Regions from separate parts of the Vreelandella sp. F11 genome, predicted to be linked through region 3. Evidence: predicted binding sites of a transcription regulator. Region 3 holds the regulator's gene; each other region holds the start of a gene.
What was found. Region 3 encodes sigma-54, which starts transcription at its own class of promoters, with help from an activator protein. Its sites were predicted from a motif close to TGGCACNNNNNTTGCTNT; they were not measured.

Region 1: speB (agmatinase) is a predicted target of sigma-54. The motif match lies at 2,656-2,673, and genes of this name have one in related genera.
Region 2: ACFIOZ_RS20815 (P-II family nitrogen regulator) is a predicted target of sigma-54. The motif match lies at 2,093-2,110, and genes of this name have one in related genera.
Region 4: ACFIOZ_RS20720 (amino acid ABC transporter substrate-binding protein) is a predicted target of sigma-54. The motif match lies at 2,950-2,967, and genes of this name have one in related genera.

What each region holds. Positions count from the first base shown of each region.
Region 1 covers NZ_CP170448.1:4,028,079-4,033,093, reverse strand. Annotated here, with positions in the region: partial or broken gene ACFIOZ_RS18470 (TyrR/PhhR family helix-turn-helix DNA-binding protein) at 4-162, opposite strand; gene ACFIOZ_RS18465 (Bro-N domain-containing protein) at 141-902, opposite strand; gene ACFIOZ_RS18460 (sigma-54 interaction domain-containing protein) at 1,072-2,502, opposite strand; gene speB (agmatinase) at 2,759-3,709, shown strand; gene ACFIOZ_RS18450 (YjiH family protein) at 3,815-5,015, shown strand, end outside.
Region 2 covers NZ_CP170448.1:4,565,727-4,570,741, reverse strand. Annotated here, with positions in the region: gene ACFIOZ_RS20825 (TonB-dependent receptor) at 1-1,325, opposite strand, end outside; gene ACFIOZ_RS20820 (accessory factor UbiK family protein) at 1,482-1,829, opposite strand; gene ACFIOZ_RS20815 (P-II family nitrogen regulator) at 2,186-2,524, shown strand; gene ACFIOZ_RS20810 (ammonium transporter) at 2,569-3,816, shown strand; gene glnK (P-II family nitrogen regulator) at 3,998-4,336, shown strand; gene ACFIOZ_RS20800 (ferredoxin--NADP reductase) at 4,478-5,015, opposite strand, start outside.
Region 3 covers NZ_CP170448.1:1,851,862-1,856,876, reverse strand. Annotated here, with positions in the region: gene lptC (LPS export ABC transporter periplasmic protein LptC) at 1-573, shown strand, start outside; gene lptA (lipopolysaccharide transport periplasmic protein LptA) at 570-1,064, shown strand; gene lptB (LPS export ABC transporter ATP-binding protein) at 1,076-1,825, shown strand; gene ACFIOZ_RS08330 (RNA polymerase factor sigma-54) at 1,990-3,405, shown strand; gene hpf (ribosome hibernation-promoting factor, HPF/YfiA family) at 3,504-3,812, shown strand; gene ACFIOZ_RS08320 (PTS sugar transporter subunit IIA) at 3,817-4,287, shown strand; gene rapZ (RNase adapter RapZ) at 4,379-5,015, shown strand, end outside.
Region 4 covers NZ_CP170448.1:4,545,631-4,550,645, forward strand. Annotated here, with positions in the region: gene ribA (GTP cyclohydrolase II) at 1-561, opposite strand, end outside; gene hemE (uroporphyrinogen decarboxylase) at 812-1,924, shown strand; gene speE (polyamine aminopropyltransferase) at 1,924-2,790, shown strand; gene ACFIOZ_RS20720 (amino acid ABC transporter substrate-binding protein) at 3,050-4,075, shown strand; gene ACFIOZ_RS20725 (amino acid ABC transporter permease) at 4,174-5,015, shown strand, end outside.

The sequences.
Region 1 (5,015 bases), 2.2 Mb from region 3:
GAATCACTTGGCGACCTTAATGCCATAGCGCTGAAGCCTGCGCACCACGCTGGATTGGCTGATGCCCAGCCGCTCGGCAATGGCGTAGGTGCTGGGATGAGTGGTGCACAGCGCCTCAAGCGTTTCCCGCTTCAGCCGCGCTAGGTATTGCTTGAGGGTTTCTGTTTTTGAACTAATGTCCAGGCTTCTGAAATTACTGGCTCAGGGAACTTAGTTATCTTTTGACCATCTTCGTGAGTTTGGTAAGATTTCTGCCCCTTTTCCATGCAAATTTTTAGGCACCATCCAAAAATCATATGCTCATGTAACAAATTGATATTGTTTGATTGGCAGAAGTCATCAACTGTTCTGTAAACATGGTTAATATCAGGTAAAGAATGAGTTGAGATTATTTCACTTAACTCATCAAGGCGCCTTTCGTTCTTTTCAAATCTTTGCTTGGTTTCTCTCTCAAGCCTTTCTCGTTCATCAATTTCGTCAAGAAGAAGCATTACCGCCTTTCGAACATCAGACGACTCAGTTGAGATTGGGGGAGGGTAAGTTCCATGTTTCTGAATGGAAGGCAGTACTTCATGAAAAACCCAGCGTTGAAAATTTTTACAGGCGGGGCTGCTGTCCCGAAGAATTATCCGGAATAATCCGGGCTGCGTAATATATTGAGCGTCTTGTTGGTTTTTGCTGCCTTCAATTGAGTGGCATTCGTCGGGGTCTAGAGCGTTAATAATTGCTCTCGTCAGCCCTGCTAGTCCTTCACCTCTTCCTCCATAGGCTAGCTGGGTATTTTGATCGGCAAGAAACTTCACAACATCAGCCAGACAGAACATCACTTCATTACCATTGTGTATGGTTCTGATTTGATGGCCGCTTTCTGGATATGCCAAGATTAGGCTAGTCTCTGACATTAATATTATCCTGTGTATAAGCTTCGCTATGACCGAGAGTGGTTTGTTCTTAAGTAAACGTACCTCAATGTGTGTAGGTTGAAAAGCATACGGTTTTATCTAGGATCCACTGCGTCCTCTTCTCCGCTAATTTGAGCAAAGCGCTAATATTTGAGTTGCGAAGGCTTACCTATCTAGTTGACGTTGTAATAGTACTCAAACCATAGCGCTGAAGCCTGCGCACCACGCTGGATTGGCTGATGCCCAGTCGTTCGGCAATGGCGTAGGTGCTGGGAAGTGTGTTGCAAAGCTCTTCAAGGGTTTCACGCTCCAGCCGCGCTAGGTACTGCTTGAGGGTTTCCTGAGGTTCGAGTGCTGTTATCGGCTTTGCTGGCGAGGCGCTCGGCAAACTGGCGCGGTGCTGTTCGGCGTGAGAGAGTGCGGTGGGCTCCTCGATTTGATCGGTGGGGCTGGAAAGCCAGGCTCTTTCTAGCCAATTTTCCAGCTCGCGGACGTTACCTGGCCATTCGCTGCCCATCAAGGTCGACCAAACGCGGGTATCAAGTATTTTTTGCCGCCCATAGCGCTGGTTGAGCCGGTTTAAACACGCTTCAACCAGATCGGGGATATCCTCCCGGCGGTCACGCAGCGGCGGCAGGGTGACCGGGATCACATTGAGGCGGTAGTAAAGATCCAGACGGAAAAGTCCGGCCTCTACTTGCTTGCCCAAATCCTGGTTGGTCGCCACGACCAAGCGAAAATTGACTTTGCGTGAGCGAGTGTCACCTAGCCGGGTCAAACTACCGTCCTGAATCACCTTGAGCAGTTTGGTTTGCATTAGCAGCGGCAGCTCGCCTATTTCATCCAGAAACAGCGTACCGCCCTCGGCCTGCTCTAACAGGCCAGCTTTTCCCTGCCGCGCGGCACCGCTAAAGGCACCGGGCTGGTAGCCAAACATCTCGGACTCAAACAGATTCTCGGGTATCGCCGCACAGTTAACGTCAATAAACGGGCCATCGCAGCGCTGGCTCCAGCGATGTAGCTGTTTGGCAAAAGCGGTTTTACCCACGCCAGACTCACCCAGCATCAACACATTGGCATCTGAAGGGGCTACGCGCTTAAGCAGCAGCGCGATTTCGCGCATCACGCTGCTGCGTACCTGCAAATTGTCCAGAGCATCATCTAGCGCTTGCTCCTCCGCATCTGGGGCTGCCTGGCTGCGCTTTAAGTGTTCGCTAAAGCGTTTTTGCAGTAGGGCATATTCGTCCTGCAGTAACTGCAAGTCAGTTAAATCCCGGGAGCGGCTGATAATGCGCTCCAGCTTGCCGTCGACGAACACCGGGTAGGCTTCAGCAATCACCCGGCGGCCTGTTCCGGTTACCTGCATAAGCTGTGCGGGCCTGCGGGTGCGCATCACTTCCATGGTGATGGAGGGCTTGAGTACTCCGGCCGCTTGCAGTTGCTGCACACTGCTGGAGAGCAGCTCTTCTCTGGATACCCCGTAAACCGCTTCGGCGCCAGGGCTGATGTCCACTATCTGCCCATCGCCACTGACGATAAAGAAGTGGTCGTTTGCGGTTGCCACAATGGTCTGCAGCACGCGTTTGTCTATTTCACTCACTCGAATTCACTCATCTGATGCACCCGCGGCATTAGCCTGCTAATCGAACCATTTTTGAATTATCGATGCAGTATTGAATTGCTAGGTCGTCAATTTAATGCATTTTTGCATCAAATGGCTAGCAAAGTGCCTTTCCTGGCGGTTGTGACGACTTGGCACGCTCTGTGCAATGTCTATTGATAGGCAAGCCGCGCTCGCATTGCGATTCAATAATTTCAAATAACGTCTAGGTTCAAATAACGTCTAGGAGAGAACTATGTCGGAGTTTAATCAGCCCTTGGGTGGCAATACCATGCCGCGCTTTGCAGGCCCCGCCACCATGATGCGTCTGCCTACGCAGGAGACGGCCGAGGGTTTGGATGCGGCATTTATAGGCATTCCCATGGATATTGGCACTTCAAACCGCCCAGGTACACGGCTCGGGCCACGCCAGATCCGCGATGAGTCGCGCATGCTGCGTCCTTACAACATGGCGACGCGCGCCGCGCCCTTTGAAAGCCTGCAGGTGGCCGATATTGGCGATGTACCCATCAATACCTTCCATCTGCCGAAAAGCGTCGACATCATTACCGCCTTCTACGATGACGTGCTGAAACATAACTGTATTCCGCTGACCCTGGGCGGTGAACATACGCTCACACTGCCCATCCTTCGCGCCATGGCCAAAAAGCACGGCCCGGTGGGGCTGATCCATATCGATGCCCACGCCGATGTTAACGAGCATATGTTCGGCGAGCCAATTGCACATGGTACGCCGTTTCGTCGTGCTCAGGAGGAGGGCTTATTAGCCCATGGCAAAGTCGTGCAAATTGGCTTGCGCGGAACCGGCTATGCGGCAGAAGACTTTGACTGGTGTCGTGATCAGGGCTTCCGTGTTGTGCCTGCTGAAGAGTGCTGGTACCGCTCGCTGGCACCGCTGATGGAGCAAGTTCGCGAACAGATGGGCGATATCCCGGTGTACATCAGTTTCGATATCGACGGCCTGGATCCTTCTGTTGCCCCTGGTACCGGTACGGTGGAGATGGGTGGATTGACCTCTAGTCAAGGGCTGGAAATTGTACGCGGCGCTGCAGGCTTAAATATTGTCGGCTGTGATCTGGTCGAAGTATCTCCGCCTTATGACCCCAGTGGTAACACTGCACTAATGGGTGCCACGCTGCTGTATGAAATGCTCTGCGTACTGCCAGGTGTTAAACACAGCGAGTGATGCTGACCAAAAGAGCTATCAAAGAAATAGCGACTAAATAAAACAGTACTGACCTAACCACGCCGCCAGTCCACCTCCAATAATCACTTCCAATGGGTGAACCCTATGTCGTATAGCAACGTTAAGTCGGAACAGCCGATCCCGTCGGCACCGATACCTCCCGCGCATTTACTAAAATTTCTCTTCCCTTCCATCATTGGTGTATTGCTGTTCTTGGTGCCCTTCCAGGTCGGGGACTCTATCAATATCGGCATGGGGATGATGGCCGATGGCTTGCAAACACTGCTGGGATCCGCGTTACCCGCGATTGCAGTGGTGATTCTTTGCCTCTCGGTGGTGGTGACGCTATACGTCAAGTTAGCGAAACCCTCCTGGGCACAAAGCGGCCCCTTTCAAGATATGTTCGATGTAGGCGCGATTTGGGTAGCCATGCGTGTGTTAGGCGCCATTTTCGTCATCATGACCTTTTTTCAGTTTGGCCCTGAGTTCGTCACCGCCTCGTTTACCGGTGAGGTGATGCTCAATGACTTGGCGCCAGTGCTGCTGACGTTCTTCTTTTTTGCAGCGCTACTGCTACCGTTTTTGGTTGAATTCGGCTTTATGGAGTTTATCGGCACCATGGTGCGCAAGCCGTTTCGGTTTATCTTTAATCTGCCGGGACGCAGCGCCATTGATGCCACCGCCTCATGGATGGGCTCGGGCACCGTTGGTGTGCTGATCACCGCCCAGCAGTACGAGCAGGGCTACTACAACGGCCGCGAAGCCTCGGTGATCGCGACCAACTTTTCAGTCGCCTCTATCGCTTTCAGCCTGTTAGTGACTAACTTTGTCGAGATTAACCACCTATTTGTGCAGTTCTACTTCACGGTGGTGGTATCGGGTTTGATCGCTGCGGTAATTGTGTCGCGGATTCCGCCGCTGTCACGTAAATCCAACGACTACTATGAGCCGGTCGGGTGTCAGTTGAGCGAAGAGCGTAGCGAAAATGTAGGCCTGTTCCGCTATAGCCTGTTGCAAGCGACACGCCGTGCAGGGAGTGCGCCAGGGCCGCGGAAGTTAGCCCGTCTAGCGCTACTCAACGTGATTGATATTTTCCTGACACTACTGCCGCTGGTGTTTGCGATTGGTACCGTGGCGCTGATTTTAGCCGAGTTTACCCCGCTATTTACCTGGCTTTCCTACCCCATGGTGCCGGTGCTGGAACTACTGCGTATCCCTGAGGCACAAGCGGCCGCACCAGCGACGCTGGTGGGCTTTGCCGATATGTTTTTACCGGCGGTGCTGGCGACCAACATTGAAAGCGAGC
Region 2 (5,015 bases), 2.1 Mb from region 3:
AGCTTGAGCGCCTGAGTGGCCTGCCAGTCGCCCTGCACAAAGCCTGACAGCCCATCCACCTGATAGCCTGGGTAACGGGGTTCAACGCCCGATGCCTGTTGAACCAGGCCGCCAGAGGTGTCTGAGATGTCGGTGTCGAACAGCATCTGGCTGGCATCGAAGGTTTCTCGATCCATATCGATGCCGTAGGTCAGCGAAACGTCGTCACCCAGGCGTGACTCAAACAGCGCCTTGATGCCGCTTAAGTCGGTGTTTTGTTGCGAGGCGCGAAACTGCAGGCCGTCGTCGACAGGGTAGGGAAAGGCCTGGAAACTGGACTCCTCCTCGCGGTGAAACGCCTGCAGGTAGAAATTTTGCCCCCACAGGTTGGCGTGGTGATAGTTAATGTTAACGAGTTTTCGGTCGGTTTCCGGGTCGCGCTGAGAGCGGTAACCGTCGCGAATTTCGGCGTCATTTAAGTTGGGCGTAGCGGCGTCGAGGTTGGGAAAATAAACGCCGCGATCACCTTCGAAGCCTGAACGGTAGAGCTGGGCACTCAGCTCCAGGCTCTGTTCGTCGGTTAAGCGGAAGGATAGGTTGCCCAGCACATCAATGCTGCGGTTGTCCTGCAGGTCGGTTTGGGCGATATCGGGGAAGATCTCTTGGCCGCTACCGTCATAGTGGCGGCCGTTATCGCCAATGGCGGTGCCCAGGTAGCCTTGAACAAACTCATTTCCACCGCTGATCGATTGCGAGAGGCGGCGATCCATATCATCGCTGTTATTGAAGCCAGTGGTGATGCCTGCTTCCGTCCTCCAGTTCAGGCCTTCTTCACCCTTGCGGGTAATAATATTGATCAAGCCCCCTGTAGCGCCGCCGCCATACAGGCTGCTGGCGCCGGAAAGTACTTCCACACGCTCAATATTGAAGGGATCAATGGCATCGAACTGACGGGAAAGGCCACGGGAACTATTCAGCGATACACCGTCGATCAGTACTTGTACACCACGGCCGCGCATATTTTGCCCATAATTGGTGCGCCCTTGCGGTGCCAGATCTAGCCCTGGCACCAGGCGTCCTAATGCTGTCTTGAGGTCTGCACCATTGCGGGTCTGTTGTTGCAGCATCTCTTTGTCAATGACCCATACCGCACCGGGAATTTGGCTGATCTGGGTGGGCGTACGTGATCCCACGACCACCATGGTGTCGCCGGCGTCTGCCTCGGAGGAGGTAGTTTGGGCGAAAATGCTGTTGGAGAAACCCATTAAAAGGCCGGTGCCAATCAGCGCAGCAGTTGAAGAGGGTAGCTTGTGAAAAGGCGGTTTTAACAATGGCAGCGCGTACATGGTGAACAATCCGCGAACAGTGAGGAGTTAGGAGGCGGAGAGTATCACCACGAAACATAAAGTCAACGATAGTGATTCGTGTTTATTTTGAGATTGTTAGTGCTGATAATTGCAGCAATAGGCCACTGCCCTATTGCTGCTTAAGAAGTTAAAGCGTTAAGCGGGCTTATTATTCTCCTCTGTATCGGTATCGGTATCTGGCTCGGGAGTGGGCACCGGCGGCACTTCTGCTTCCACCGGCGTGGCAGTGGAGGCCGTTGACGTTTCTACGGCGGCTTCAAGGTTGGCGACCTGACGCTCTAATGCCTCTACCCGTGACCGAGTGCGCTGCAGTACGTCCATTAAAATGTCGAAATCTTCCCGTGAAACCAGCTCCAGGCGATCAAAGGCGCCACGCACGACTTGCTGCACGCCCTTTTGAATATCTTCCGGCGCCTGGGAGGCGTTTTGTAAACGGTCGCCAATTTGCTGGGCCAGTCGGCTAATGCGGTCTTGAGGCACCATCGCGCTCTCTCCTTAATAACTCGCTAAATGAATATTTCAAAAGTTGCTTACCGGTAAGGATACGCAACAGTCGGCGAATTCGCATGCGCCGAGTGAATTTCCTGTTGATCGCGTGGCTTGCATCGAAATGGAGCGGGCTACTTTTGCTTGCGCTCTTTTTTGGTGCAATAGCGGTGGCGCATTAATCGACTTTGCTCAGGTTTAGCTCTGCAGGGCGCTTAGTTGTCAGGTAATCGGCTGACTTATAAGAAAAAAAGGTCAGCTGGCACAGTATGCGCATTATCGGTTCAGGTGCTTATTCTGGCGGCTGTGCCGCTACCAATCTAGCAGGACTTATCCAGCAGGGGAGATCCGGGATGAAACTCATCACCGCTATCATCAAGCCATTTAAGCTCGACGACGTTCGTGAGGCATTAGCCGACAACGGCGTTCAGGGCATTACGGTCACTGAAGTTAAAGGTTTTGGCCGTCAGAAAGGGCATACCGAGTTGTATCGTGGCGCTGAATACGTCGTCGATTTTCTACCCAAGGTAAAAGTGGAAGTGGCCGTAGATGACGCCCGTTTAGAGAGCGTATTGGATGCGATCTGTAGTGCGGCTAACAGCGGCAAGATCGGTGACGGCAAGGTGTTTGTGACACCGCTTGAAGACGTTATTCGGATTCGGACTGGCGAACGCGGTGCCGACGCCGTTTAACGCTGTTTTTCGGATCATTTCTATAGTTCAACGGGGAACTTACAATGAATGAGTTGACTGATCTGAGCTACGCGCTCGATACGTTCTACTTTCTAATCTGCGGTGTGCTCGTCATGTGGATGGCGGCAGGCTTCTCCATGTTAGAAGCGGGCTTAGTACGCTCTAAAAACACCGCTGAAATCCTGACCAAGAATATCGCGCTGTTCGCCATTGCCTGCACCATGTATTTGCTGGTGGGCTACTACATCATGTACTCCAGCAGTGCCGGTGGCTTCCTGCCTAATCTGGGCTTCTTGATTGGTGCGGAAAACAGCGTTGATGCAGTGACTGCTGGGGGTGATGACGCACCTTACTACTCCATGCGCTCAGATTTCTTCTTCCAGGTTGTATTCGTAGCAACGGCCATGTCGATTGTGTCGGGTGCTGTGGCTGAGCGTATGAAACTGTGGGCCTTCCTGGCCTTCGCTGTCGTCATGACCGCGTTTATCTATCCGGTGTCTGGCTACTGGACTTGGGGTGGCGGCTGGTTGTCTGAAGTGGGCTACTCTGACTATGCGGGTTCAGGCATTGTGCACCTTGCCGGTGCGGCGGCTGCGCTAGCGGGTGTGATCGTGCTAGGCCCCCGTAAAGGCAAATACGGTAAAGATGGTTCTATCCACGCTATTCCCGGTGCCAACATGCCGCTGGCAACGCTGGGTACCTTCATTCTGTGGATGGGCTGGTTCGGCTTCAATGGCGGTTCCGAGCTCAAACTGGCGGCCGTCGATTCTGCAAACAACGTGGCGCAAGTGTTTGTGAATACCAACGCTGCGGCGGCAGGTGGTGTTATTGCAGCACTAATTCTGGCCAAACTGTGGTTCCGTAAAGCAGACCTAACCATGGCGCTGAACGGTGCGCTGGCGGGCTTAGTCGCTATTACCGCTGATCCGCTTTCTCCGACTGCCCTAGGCGCGACCATTATCGGTGCGATTGGTGGCATCATCGTCGTGGCAGCCATCGTCACCCTTGATAAAGTGAAGCTGGATGATCCTGTCGGTGCGATCTCGGTTCACGGCGTTGTCGGTATCTGGGGTGTGCTGGCAGTACCGTTGAATAACGACGGTGCATCATTCGGTGCTCAGATCATCGGTATCGCCGGTATCTTTGGTTGGGTCTTCCTGGCAAGCCTTGTGGTCTGGCTAATCCTGAAAGCCATTATGGGTATTCGGGTTAGCGAAGAAGAAGAGTATGAAGGCGTCGATATCGCAGAGTGTGGTCTTGAAGCCTACCCCGAATTTGGTGTCAAAAAGTAATTTAGAAAGTAATTTGATGCTGACCTAGTGAGCTGGCGTGCTCCTTCTGGCCTCCCCTTAGTGGGAGGCTTTTTTATTCTCTGCCGATAGCGGTGTATGCTGGTAGTTAGCGGTCATCGGTTGCGCATACGCAGCCGTTCAACCCGACTCCATCACGGCCACCCAGTTAGAGGATATGGTAATGAAATTGATCACAGCGATTATCAAGCCGTTTAAGCTCGACGATGTGCGCGAGTCACTCTCCGATATCGGCGTTCAAGGTATTACGGTGACGGAAGTGAAAGGCTTTGGTCGCCAGAAAGGGCATACTGAGCTGTATCGCGGCGCTGAGTATGTGGTGGACTTCCTGCCCAAGGTGAAGCTGGAAGTTGCCGTGGACGACGATATGGCCGAGCAGGTGATTGATGCCATCACCCAGGTGGCGAACACGGGTAAAATCGGTGACGGCAAAATCTTTGTGATGCAGCTAGAGCAGGTGATCCGTATCCGTACTGGTGAAACCGGTAAAGACGCGGTTTAGGTTTGTGAGGGGTGAGGTGTGAAGGGTGAGGTGTGAGTAGTGCCTAGTAGACAAAGCCCCTGGGGAGTGCATCCACAGGGGCCTTAATCATAAGGTGATGGTGACCATTGCCTATTCACCTCACCTCTCACTTCTCACCCCTCACTTCTCAACAAAGGCACGCTCAATCACATAGTCCCCCGGCTCACCCATGCGCGGCGAGATGTTCAGGCCCAGCTCGTCGAGCAGTGCGCTGGTATCGTCAAGCATAGCGGGGCTACCGCAGATCATTGCGCGGTCTTGGCGCGGGTCGATGGGCGGTAGTCCGGTATCTTCAAACAGCTTACCCGTACGAATATGGTCGGTCAGGCGCCCCATGGTATGGAACTCTTCACGCGTAACGGTCGGGTAGTAGACCAGCTTTTCAGCGATATCTTCACCCAGGTATTCATGAGCTGGCAGCTCTTTGGTAATAAAGTCGGCATAGGCGAGCTCAGAGACTTCCCGTACACCGTGAACCAGCACCACCTTTTCGAAGCGCTCGTATACTTCAGGATCCTGGATCAAACTCATAAACGGTGCCAAGCCGGTACCGGTAGAGAGCATGTAGAGGTTACGGCCCGGCAGTAGGTCATCGCATACCAGCGTGCCCGTGGGCTTGCGGCTGACCATAATCTGATCGCCTACTTTCAGGTGCTGA
Region 3 (5,015 bases):
TTTAAAGTGCATATCTGGTTAGCTGGGCTGGTCATAGCGCTGGGGGCTCTACTGGTATGGCTTGACCCCCGCGGGCCGCAAGACACCAGCATCGATCCAGAAGCGCAGGCTCAAGAGCCAGGCCACGTATTGGAAAATGCTGAAATCACTCTATTTGGTGATAATGGCAACGTCCTGCAGTCGCTGAAAACCCCGCGCCTTATCCATACGCCTCAGCAAAGCGAAACCTGGACAGAAGAGCCCGAAGCGCTGCTTTACGACAATGAGGATCGTCAATGGCTGGCTAGCGCGGATGTAGGCACGCTCAATACCGCCACCCAGTCGCTGCTGCTGTCAGGCTCGGCACGTTTGATAGCACCCGATGAAGGTTGGCAGCTAGATACCGAGCTATTGCATTATGATGGGGTAACTCAGCATGCCTGGAGTGATACACCGGTCATGCTGCAGCAACCGCCCCAGCAAATGAGTGCTTCACGTATGGACGTGTGGCTTAACGATAGCCGGGTTCGCCTAACGGATAATGTACGCGGTACACACCCCCCGGCCAAGCAATCTAGAGAGGAGTCGCCATGAAAGCACTTGTTTACACCGCCCTTTTTGCGCTCGCGATGCCGCTAACAGCGCTGGCCCAAACCTCACAGCAGGCGCCTATTGAAGTAGAGGCCGACCGCTTGGATCTCGACCAACGGGCGGGTACCGCCGTTTATAGTGGAGACGTGGACATTCGCCAGGGCGAAATGCAGCTGCAGGGCGAGCGGGTAGAGATCAAACGTAACGAGGCTGGTGAGCTCTCAACAGCAACAGCCACCGGTGAGCGCGCCTATCTGCGCCATCAGGGTGAAGGCCAGGACGGCCCCACCGAGGGTTGGGCACGGCGGATCATTTATCACGTTGCGGAACGCCGCGTCGAGTTGATTGACCAAGCCGAATTGACCCAACAAGAGGATAAATTTACCGGCGGGCGTCTTGAGTATTTTATTGACCGTGAAGTGATTCAAGCACGCTCTGACGTTGACGGCAGCGAGCCCCAGCGCATTCGAATGACCCTTCAGCCTGAACAATAGGGAGCCAAGCTGTGGCCACTGCTGACACTGCGCCGATCAAAACCCTTTATGCCCACCACCTGGCTAAAAGCTACAAACGGCGTCGGGTGGTTAAAGATATTAACCTAGAGATCTGCCAAGGCAGCGTTGTGGGCCTACTTGGCCCGAATGGTGCAGGCAAAACCACCTCGTTCTATATGATTGTCGGGCTGGTAAAATCCGATGCTGGCAAAGTAGGCATCGATGATGTGGACTTAACCCGCGCCCCCATGCACGAACGCGCCGCGGCGGGCATCGGCTACCTCCCTCAAGAGGCGTCTATTTTCCGCAAACTTTCGGTTGCCGATAATATTATGGCAATCCTCGAAACCCGCAAAGAGCTTAATCGCAGCGAGCGGGAGCAGCGCCTGGAAGCGCTGCTCGAAGACTTTCATATCACTCATATTCGCGACAATCTAGGCATGAGCCTTTCAGGCGGTGAGCGCAGGCGAGTCGAAATAGCCCGCTCGCTCGCCACCGAACCCGCTTTTATTTTACTGGATGAGCCCTTTGCGGGCGTAGACCCCATTTCGGTAGGCGAGATTAAAACCATCATCCGTGCGTTGAAGCAGCGCCATATCGGTGTACTGATCACCGACCACAACGTGCGTGAAACCCTGGATATTTGCGATATTGCGTATATCGTCGGTGATGGGCAAATCATTGCCAGCGGCTCACCAAGTGCCATTCTCGATAATCAGAAGGTCAGAGACGTATATCTGGGTGCTGATTTTCGCCTTTAAACTAATCAACTGTGCCTACAATCACCACCTGCCCATAAACCTATTTTTTGGCTCTGTAAATAGCGCTCTGCAACAACTTTACTACCAATGGCATGCTTATTGCACTTGCACCAGGCACTCACTCGCACTAGTGTGGAGCCTTCTGATTAACGAGTGGTTCTCAGATGGTCATGAAAGCTTCTCTCCAACTGCGTATCGGCACACAGCTGACCATGACGCCCCAGTTGCAACAAGCGATTGCGCTGTTGCAACTCTCGACGCTGGATCTTCGTCAAGAAATTCAGCAGGCTCTAGATGCCAATCCCATGCTGGAGCAGGAGGATGAATTTAGTGAGCAGGCTGTCAGCGAGCCTAAGGAAGAAGAGTGGTCAGAGAGCATCCCTACGGAGCTCTCGGTAGATAGCGACTGGTCCGATACCTATCAAGATATGGGTAGCCAGGGAGGTAGCAGCAGCGAAGGCCCCGATTTTGAACGCCAAGCGGCCGGACAGAGCCTACATGGGCACCTGCTGTGGCAACTTGCCATGACCGACTTCAGCGCCCGCGAGCAGCTTGTCGCGGAGAGCCTAATCGACGCACTAGATGCAAACGGCTACCTGACTCAGCCACTTAACGATATCCGTGAAGGCCTACGAGCCCAGGGTATTGATGGGCTTAGTCAGCGGGAAGTGGAAACCACACTGCTTAAGCTGCAGCAGTTTGAGCCAACCGGCATATTTGCCCGCGACTTGCGTGAATGCCTAATGCTGCAGCTTGCCGCTCTTCCCGACGATACGCCGCTGCTGGTACCCGCCCGCCGCCTAGTGCGTCAGTTTCTTGAAGCGCTCGGCAAGGATGACATGCGCCTGCTGAAACGCCGCCTAGGGCTCGACGACGAACAGTTGGCCGATGTCATTCTACTGATTCGCAGCCTGGATCCTCGCCCAGGCAGCGCCTACGGCGACACCGACGACAGCTATGTGACCCCCGACCTAGTCGTCCGCCACGATAACGAAGGCTGGCATTTGGAGCTCAACCCTGAGGCCCTACCACGGCTGCGTATTCAGCCCGACTACGCCAGCCTGATTAAGCGTGCGGACAAAAGCGATGACAACCAGTTTCTCAAAGAGCACCTCCAGGAAGCGCGCTGGCTGATCAAGAGTCTCTCCAGCCGTAACGATACGCTGCTGCGGGTGGGTCGTGAAATCATCACCCGTCAGATTGGCTTTTTAGAGCACGGCGAAGAGGCCATGAAGCCGCTGATACTGGCAGATATCGCTGAAGCCGTTGAGATGCACGAATCGACTATCTCACGGGTAACGACGCAGAAATATATTCATACCCCACGCGGTGTATTTGAGCTCAAGTACTTTTTCTCCAGCCAAGTGAGCAGCCAGGATGGCGACAGCCACTCCAGTACCGCCATCCGCGCGCGGCTCAAAAAACTCATTCAAGAGGAGCCCCCTGGCAAACCGCTTTCTGACAGCCGCTTAGTCACGCTATTAGGCGAAGGGGGGGTGCAGGTAGCGCGTCGCACGGTGGCTAAATACCGCGAAGCCATGGGCATCCCCTCCTCCAGCGAACGGCGCCGTTTACGCTAGACCCTGATGCCGTTTAAGGGAAACTCTCGACAAGGGCTTTGCAACGCGGCAAAAAGGGTTACAATCGAAGTACAGTCCGATGGATAAGGAGTACGTCAATGCAAGTTAATATCACTGGTCATCACGTAGAACTGACTGACGCCTTGCGTGACTATGTCAACGAAAAACTTGAGCGTGTAGAGCGCCACTACGACAATATAACCACGGTGCAAGTCACCTTATCAGTGGAGAAAGAGCGCCAGCAGGCCGCCTGTACGCTGCACGCCGCAGGCGCGGATTTACATGCGGAAGCCATGGACAGTGATATGTACGCCGCTATCGATGCCCTAGCGGACAAAATCGACCGTCAACTCGTTAAACATAAGGAAAAAGCACAAGCTCGCGCCCAAGGCGCAGGCGTGCGTTAATTCAATGACGTTGGAAACCATACTCCCCCCGGAACGCGTTCTGTTTGACGTACCCGGGGGCAGCAAAAAAAGGGTGCTGGAGTTTTACAGCACCTTTATTGCCCAAAATATTCCCAGCCTGGACAGCCAAGAAGTGTTTAGCCGTTTAATCGGCCGTGAGCGCTTGGGCAGTACGGGTATTGGTAACGGTGTGGCTATCCCCCATGCGCGTAGCCCCCACTGCACAGCCCCTATCGCTGGCTTTTTAAAACTGTCAGAAGCGATTGATTTCGACGCTATCGACGGCGACCCGGTAGACCTGGTGTTTGTTCTGCTGGTGCCCGAAGAAGCAGATGACACGCACCTCTCACTGCTTGGCCAAGTAGCCACCATCATGAATGATGCGGACACACGCCAGCAACTGCGTAAAACGGCCAGTCAACGTGAACTTCTTGAGCTCATCACCGCCAAAATTCGTGAGCAATCAGCAGCCTAATCGATCTTAAAGTCTGCTTGAGGCTCATCGCGGCAGGTTTATTTTTGGCTCGCCCCCTTCAAATGCAGCATGGCCAAGGCAGAGAGACTCTATGCAACTGGTGATCATTAGCGGCCGCTCCGGGTCAGGTAAATCCATCGCTCTGCAGGCGCTGGAAGATCTTGGCTACTACGCGATTGATAACCTTCCCGCTATGTTGCTGGGATCGCTGGTGGACGAAATACGCGACCAGGGTGACCGCACCCATTTGGCGGTCAGCATTGATGCCCGTAATTTGCCAGGCGCGCTAGAGCGCCTGCCCGCTTTGTTGGAAGAGCTACGCCAGCGTAAAATCGACTTCCAGGTTATCTACCTGACCACCGATGCGCGCATACTGCTCGAGCGCTACTCCGCTACTCGGCGACGCCATCCGCTGACCCGGGATAGTGAGATGACGCTGGAAGAGGCGATCAACAAAGAAGAGGAGACGCTGGAGGATATTCGCGATCTGGCCGATCTGTTGATCGATACATCTCGTTTATCGGTGCACGATTTACGCCGTCGCATTACCGACCAGGTCGCGCATCAGCGGAGCGATAAGCTTACGCTGACACTCGAGTCGTTTGGTTACAAACGCGGCGTGCCGTTAGACGCTGACTTGGTTTTCGATGTGCGCTGCCTGCCGAACCCTTATTGGGATCCGACGCTGCGCCAGTTCACAGGTCGCGACGCTGACATTGTGGCTTTTC
Region 4 (5,015 bases), 2.1 Mb from region 3:
CGCTTTGGTGGATAGATACTGCTCATTATGGGGGTTAAGGCCGGTGGTGATCGGCAGGCGCTCTACGACATTTACCCCATCCCGGGTGAGTGCATCCACCTTACGCGGGTTGTTGGTCATTAACCTTAGCGACGTTATGCCCAAATGGTTGAGCATCGGCACGCACAGGTCGTAGCGGCGCATATCAGCGCCGAAACCGAGCTGCTCGTTGGCTTCAACCGTGTCGGCGCCCTGATCCTGCAGATGGTAAGCACGAATTTTGTTCAATAGGCCGATGCCACGCCCTTCTTGGCGCAGATAAAACAGTACGCCCCGGCCCTCTTCCGCAATACGTTTAAGCGCTTCCTGCAGTTGGTAGCCGCAGTCGCAGCGCATGGAAAAGAGCGCATCGCCGGTCAAGCACTCGGAATGCACCCGCCCCAGTACAGGCTCATCACCGGTCACATCACCCAGCGTTAAGGCGATATGATCCTTGCCGGTGGCTTCATCTTCGAAGCCATGCATGGTGAATGTTGCCCAGGGCGTTGGCAGCTGGGAAGCGGCTATGAAGCGAATGGTCACAGGATACCTCGCGGATTAACCAAACGAGTGTTGGCAAAGTGGGCAGCTATTCTACCAGGAAGCGGCGCCCGCCTCACGCTGGCAAAGCGGCTTAAATCGATTAGTTAGGCGAGAAAAATTGACGGAGTGCGACGATTTTTTGCCACCGAGTACACCGCCCTGGCACTTATCTTCAAGTACAATTGCCTGCATACGTTCCCAAGTACTTACACCGAGTACAATGTGGGCAAATTTCTTAAGAGCAAGTTCTATGACCACTACACCGTTACAAAATGATCGTTTTCTTCGTGCATTAGCGCGGCAGCCTGTGGATCGCACCCCGGTGTGGATGATGCGACAGGCGGGCCGCTACCTGCCGGAGTACCGTACCAGCCGCGCCGATGCAGGCAGCTTTATGGATCTATGTCGCAACCATGACCTGGCCTGCGAAGTCACCCTGCAGCCCTTGGAACGCTACCCGCTGGACGCGGCTATTCTGTTTTCAGATATCTTAACCATTCCCGATGCCATGGGGCTTGGCCTGTACTTCGAAACCGGCGAAGGCCCTAAATTTCGTAAAACCGTGCGCACCCCAGAAGAAGTTGCCGCACTGAGCGTTCCAGATGCCGAGCGCGACCTGGATTACGTAATGCGTGCAGTGTCGACTATACGCCGCGAGCTGAACGGTCGCATGCCGCTGATCGGCTTCTCCGGCAGCCCCTGGACCCTGGCAACCTACATGGTGGAGGGCGGTTCCAGCAAAGACTTCCGCCATCTAAAAACCATGCTCTACGATACCCCGGATACCATGCACCAGTTGCTGGATACGCTGGCCCATGCGGTGACTGACTACCTGAATGCCCAAATTCGTGCGGGTGCGCAGGCGGTGCAGATTTTTGATACCTGGGGCGGTGCGCTCTCGACTCCGGCTTACCTTGAGTTCTCGCTGCGCTATATGGAGCAGATCGTTTCCGGCCTAATCCGCGAACACGACGGACGCCACGTACCGGTCATTCTGTTCACTAAAAACGGCGGCCAGTGGCTTGAGCATATCGCCTGCGCCGGTGCCGACGCGCTGGGTATCGACTGGTCAACCGAACTTTCTGATGCGCGCGCTCGTGTTGGTCACAAAGTAGCGCTGCAAGGGAACCTGGATCCTAACGTGCTGTTTGCTCGCCCCTCGGCTATCCGCGCCGAAGTGGCTCGGGTGCTGGAGAGCTACGGCCACGGCCCTGGCCACGTGTTTAATCTGGGTCACGGTATCAGCCAGTTTACCAATCCCGATAACGTCACTGCTTTTATGGAGGCGCTGCACGAACTCAGCCCGCAGTATCACCGCGATATCCCAACGCACTCAAACGCACAGCACTCAGGAGCCAATTGATGAGCGATTTACGCGACGACCAGTGGTTTACCGAAGTCTTTGATAGCCACGGCAGCGCCTTCTCACTGAAGATCTCTGCAAAGTTGCTGGATGTGCAGAGCGAGTACCAGCATCTGGAGGTCTACGCCACCGAGACCTACGGCAACCTCATGGTGCTGGATGGCTGCGTGATGCTGACCGATCGCGATAATTTCCTCTACCACGAGATGATTGCACATCCGGCGCTGTTCACCCATCAAGATCCCAAGCGGGTGGTGATTATCGGTGGTGGCGACTGCGGCACCTTAAAAGAAGTGCTGCGCCATCCCGGGGTTGAGAAAGTCACCCAAATTGATATTGATGAGGAAGTTACCAAGGCGTCTGAGCGCTTTTTTCCGTCGTTGGTAGAAGCGAATAACGACCCCCGCGCCGAGTTGCTGTTCGCCGATGGCGTCAAGTGGGTGGACGATGCACCGGATGAGAGCATTGATGTGCTGATTATCGACTCCACCGACCCGGTTGGGCCTGCTGAAGGGCTGTTCAAAACCGACTTTCTCAAGCGCTGCCACCGTATTTTGAAAAGCGGCGGCGTCATGGTGCAGCAGAGCGAATCACCGCTTTACCACACGGGTTCGATCATTCGTGAGTTACGCCACGATATGCTTGAAGCGGGTTTCGACAGTGTTGCTACTTTGCCCTTCCCGCAGCCGGTTTATCCATCAGGTTGGTGGAGCGTGACACTGGCGGGTAAAGCCACCGATGTGAATACGTTCCGCGAGCAGGCAGCCGCCAGCCACGGCCTGCCCCTTGAGTACTACAGCGTTGAAGCCCACCGTGGCGCCCTCGCTCTACCACCATTTATGCGCAAGACCTTTGCAGCCGAGTAAACCCTCGGCCGTTTTGCCCACCTTTTCCTCACCGCCCATTTCGACTTGCCCCACAAAGGTGCAAGCTGGAGTGGGCGCTTGCCTTTCTTGCACCTAGACCTTCGTCTCGAATTCGTTGAGTAGCGTTGAAAAGCGCTGAATTAACGCCTGTACCCTTGTTGGCATCTTCCTTGCTAGGTTTAGTTACATGCTACGGCATGCACAACTATTTCAATGACTGATTTCAATAATCAATTTCAAGAACTTCGAGGGAAACTAAATGTTCAATAAAAAACACCTAGTGCTGCTGGCGTCTGCTGGCTCACTTAGCCTGGCGGGAATGGCAACTGCGCAAGCCGACACCTTGGAAGATACCATTGAGCGTGGCGCCGTTCAGTGTGGTGTGAGTGATGGTCTGCCAGGCTTCTCAGCGCCGGATGACGACGGTAACTGGCAAGGCCTGGACGTTGATGTTTGCCGTGCAGTGGCGGCAGCGGTTCTTGGCGATGCAGATGCGGTTAACTACATTTCCCTCAATGCGGTTGAACGCTTTACCGCCCTGCAGTCGGGTGAGGTTGATGTACTTTCTCGTAACACCACCTGGACAACGACCCGTGACACCACCCTGGGCCTAAACTTCACCGGGGTTAACTTTTACGACGGCCAGGGCTTCATGGTTTCCCGTGACCTGGGTATTACCGGTGCCGATGAGCTCGACGGTGCATCCATCTGTATTCAATCGGGTACTACTACCGAGCTGAACCTTGCTGACTACTTCCGTGCTAACGACATGGAATTCAATCCGATCGTATTTGATACTTCTGAGCAAACAGTGGGTGGTTATCAAGCAGGCCGCTGTGATGTTCTGACCTCTGATACCTCTCAGCTAGCCGCACTGCGTATTCAGCTAGACGACCCTGAAGCGTCCATGATCCTGTCTGAAGTGATCTCCAAAGAGCCGCTGGGCCCCGTGGTTCGTCAAGGCGACGACCTTTGGTTCAATATCGTGAAGTGGTCACTGTTCGCCATGATTAACGCCGAAGAGTACGGCGTCACCAGCGAAAACGCAGAAGAGATGCTGAACTCTGAAAACCCCGATGTTGCTCGCCTGCTAGGCCAAGACGGTAACTACGGTGAAGGCATGGGCCTTGAAGCAGACTGGGCTTACAACATTATTAGCCAAGTTGGTAACTACGCTGAAAGCTTTGAACGTAACGTGGGTATGGACTCTCCGCTTGAAATTGAGCGCGGTGTTAACGCCCTGTGGAACGACGGTGGCTTCCAGTACGCTCCCCCGATTCGCTAAGCGTCTCGCTTGACCCCGGCCCGCCCTCTCTCACGTATCTGTTCCGAGAGTATGGGCGGGCCATTTGATTGACCTTCCGTATTGCGGAGACGCCACCCATGTCTGTAAGACCTAACGCTCGCCCCGTCGGCCAAAAGCCGCCGTTTTGGCGAGACCGCGCAAAGCGCGCACTTATTTTCCAGCTCATTTTAGTCGCCGTTGTGGCGGCTTTCCTGATCTATATTATCGGCAATACCCAAGCCAACCTGAACGCCCGCGGCATCACGACAGGCTTCGGCTTCCTGGGCAATACAGCCGGCTTTGGTATTGGTCAAAGTTTAATCGAGTACTCCTCCCAGAGCACCTACGGCCGCACCTTCATAATCGGCTTGCTCAACACGCTACTAGTAGGCGGCCTAGGCGTATTAGCCGCTTCGATTATTGGCTTTATCGTCGGTATCGCGCGGTTATCGCCCAACTGGCTGATCGCAAAACTAGCCAACGCTTATATTGAAACCTTTCGTAACATCCCGCTGCTGCTGCAAATTTTCTTCTGGTACTTTGCAGTACTGCGGACGCTACCCAGCGCCAGAGAGAGCATGGCATTTGGTGAAGCCATCTTCCTAAATGTTCGCGGGCTCTACCTGCCGCAACCGCTTTTCGAGTCAGGCTTTGGGCTAATTCCTGCGACCTTTGTGGTGGCAATCATCGCTAGCATTGCGCTGGTCATTTGGAACAAGCGCCGCCACGAAGCCACCGGCAAGCGCTTGCCAGTGTTCTGGATGTCGGTGGTGATTATTTTTGGCCTGCCGCTGCTGGTATTAGTAGCCACCGGTGTACCGGTCACCTGGGAGATGCCGGTACTTCGCGGCTTTAACTTTGGCGGAGGCATCACCATTATCCCTGAGTTTTTGGCTCTATGGCTGGCGCTATCTATCTATACGGCCTCCTTCATTGCGGA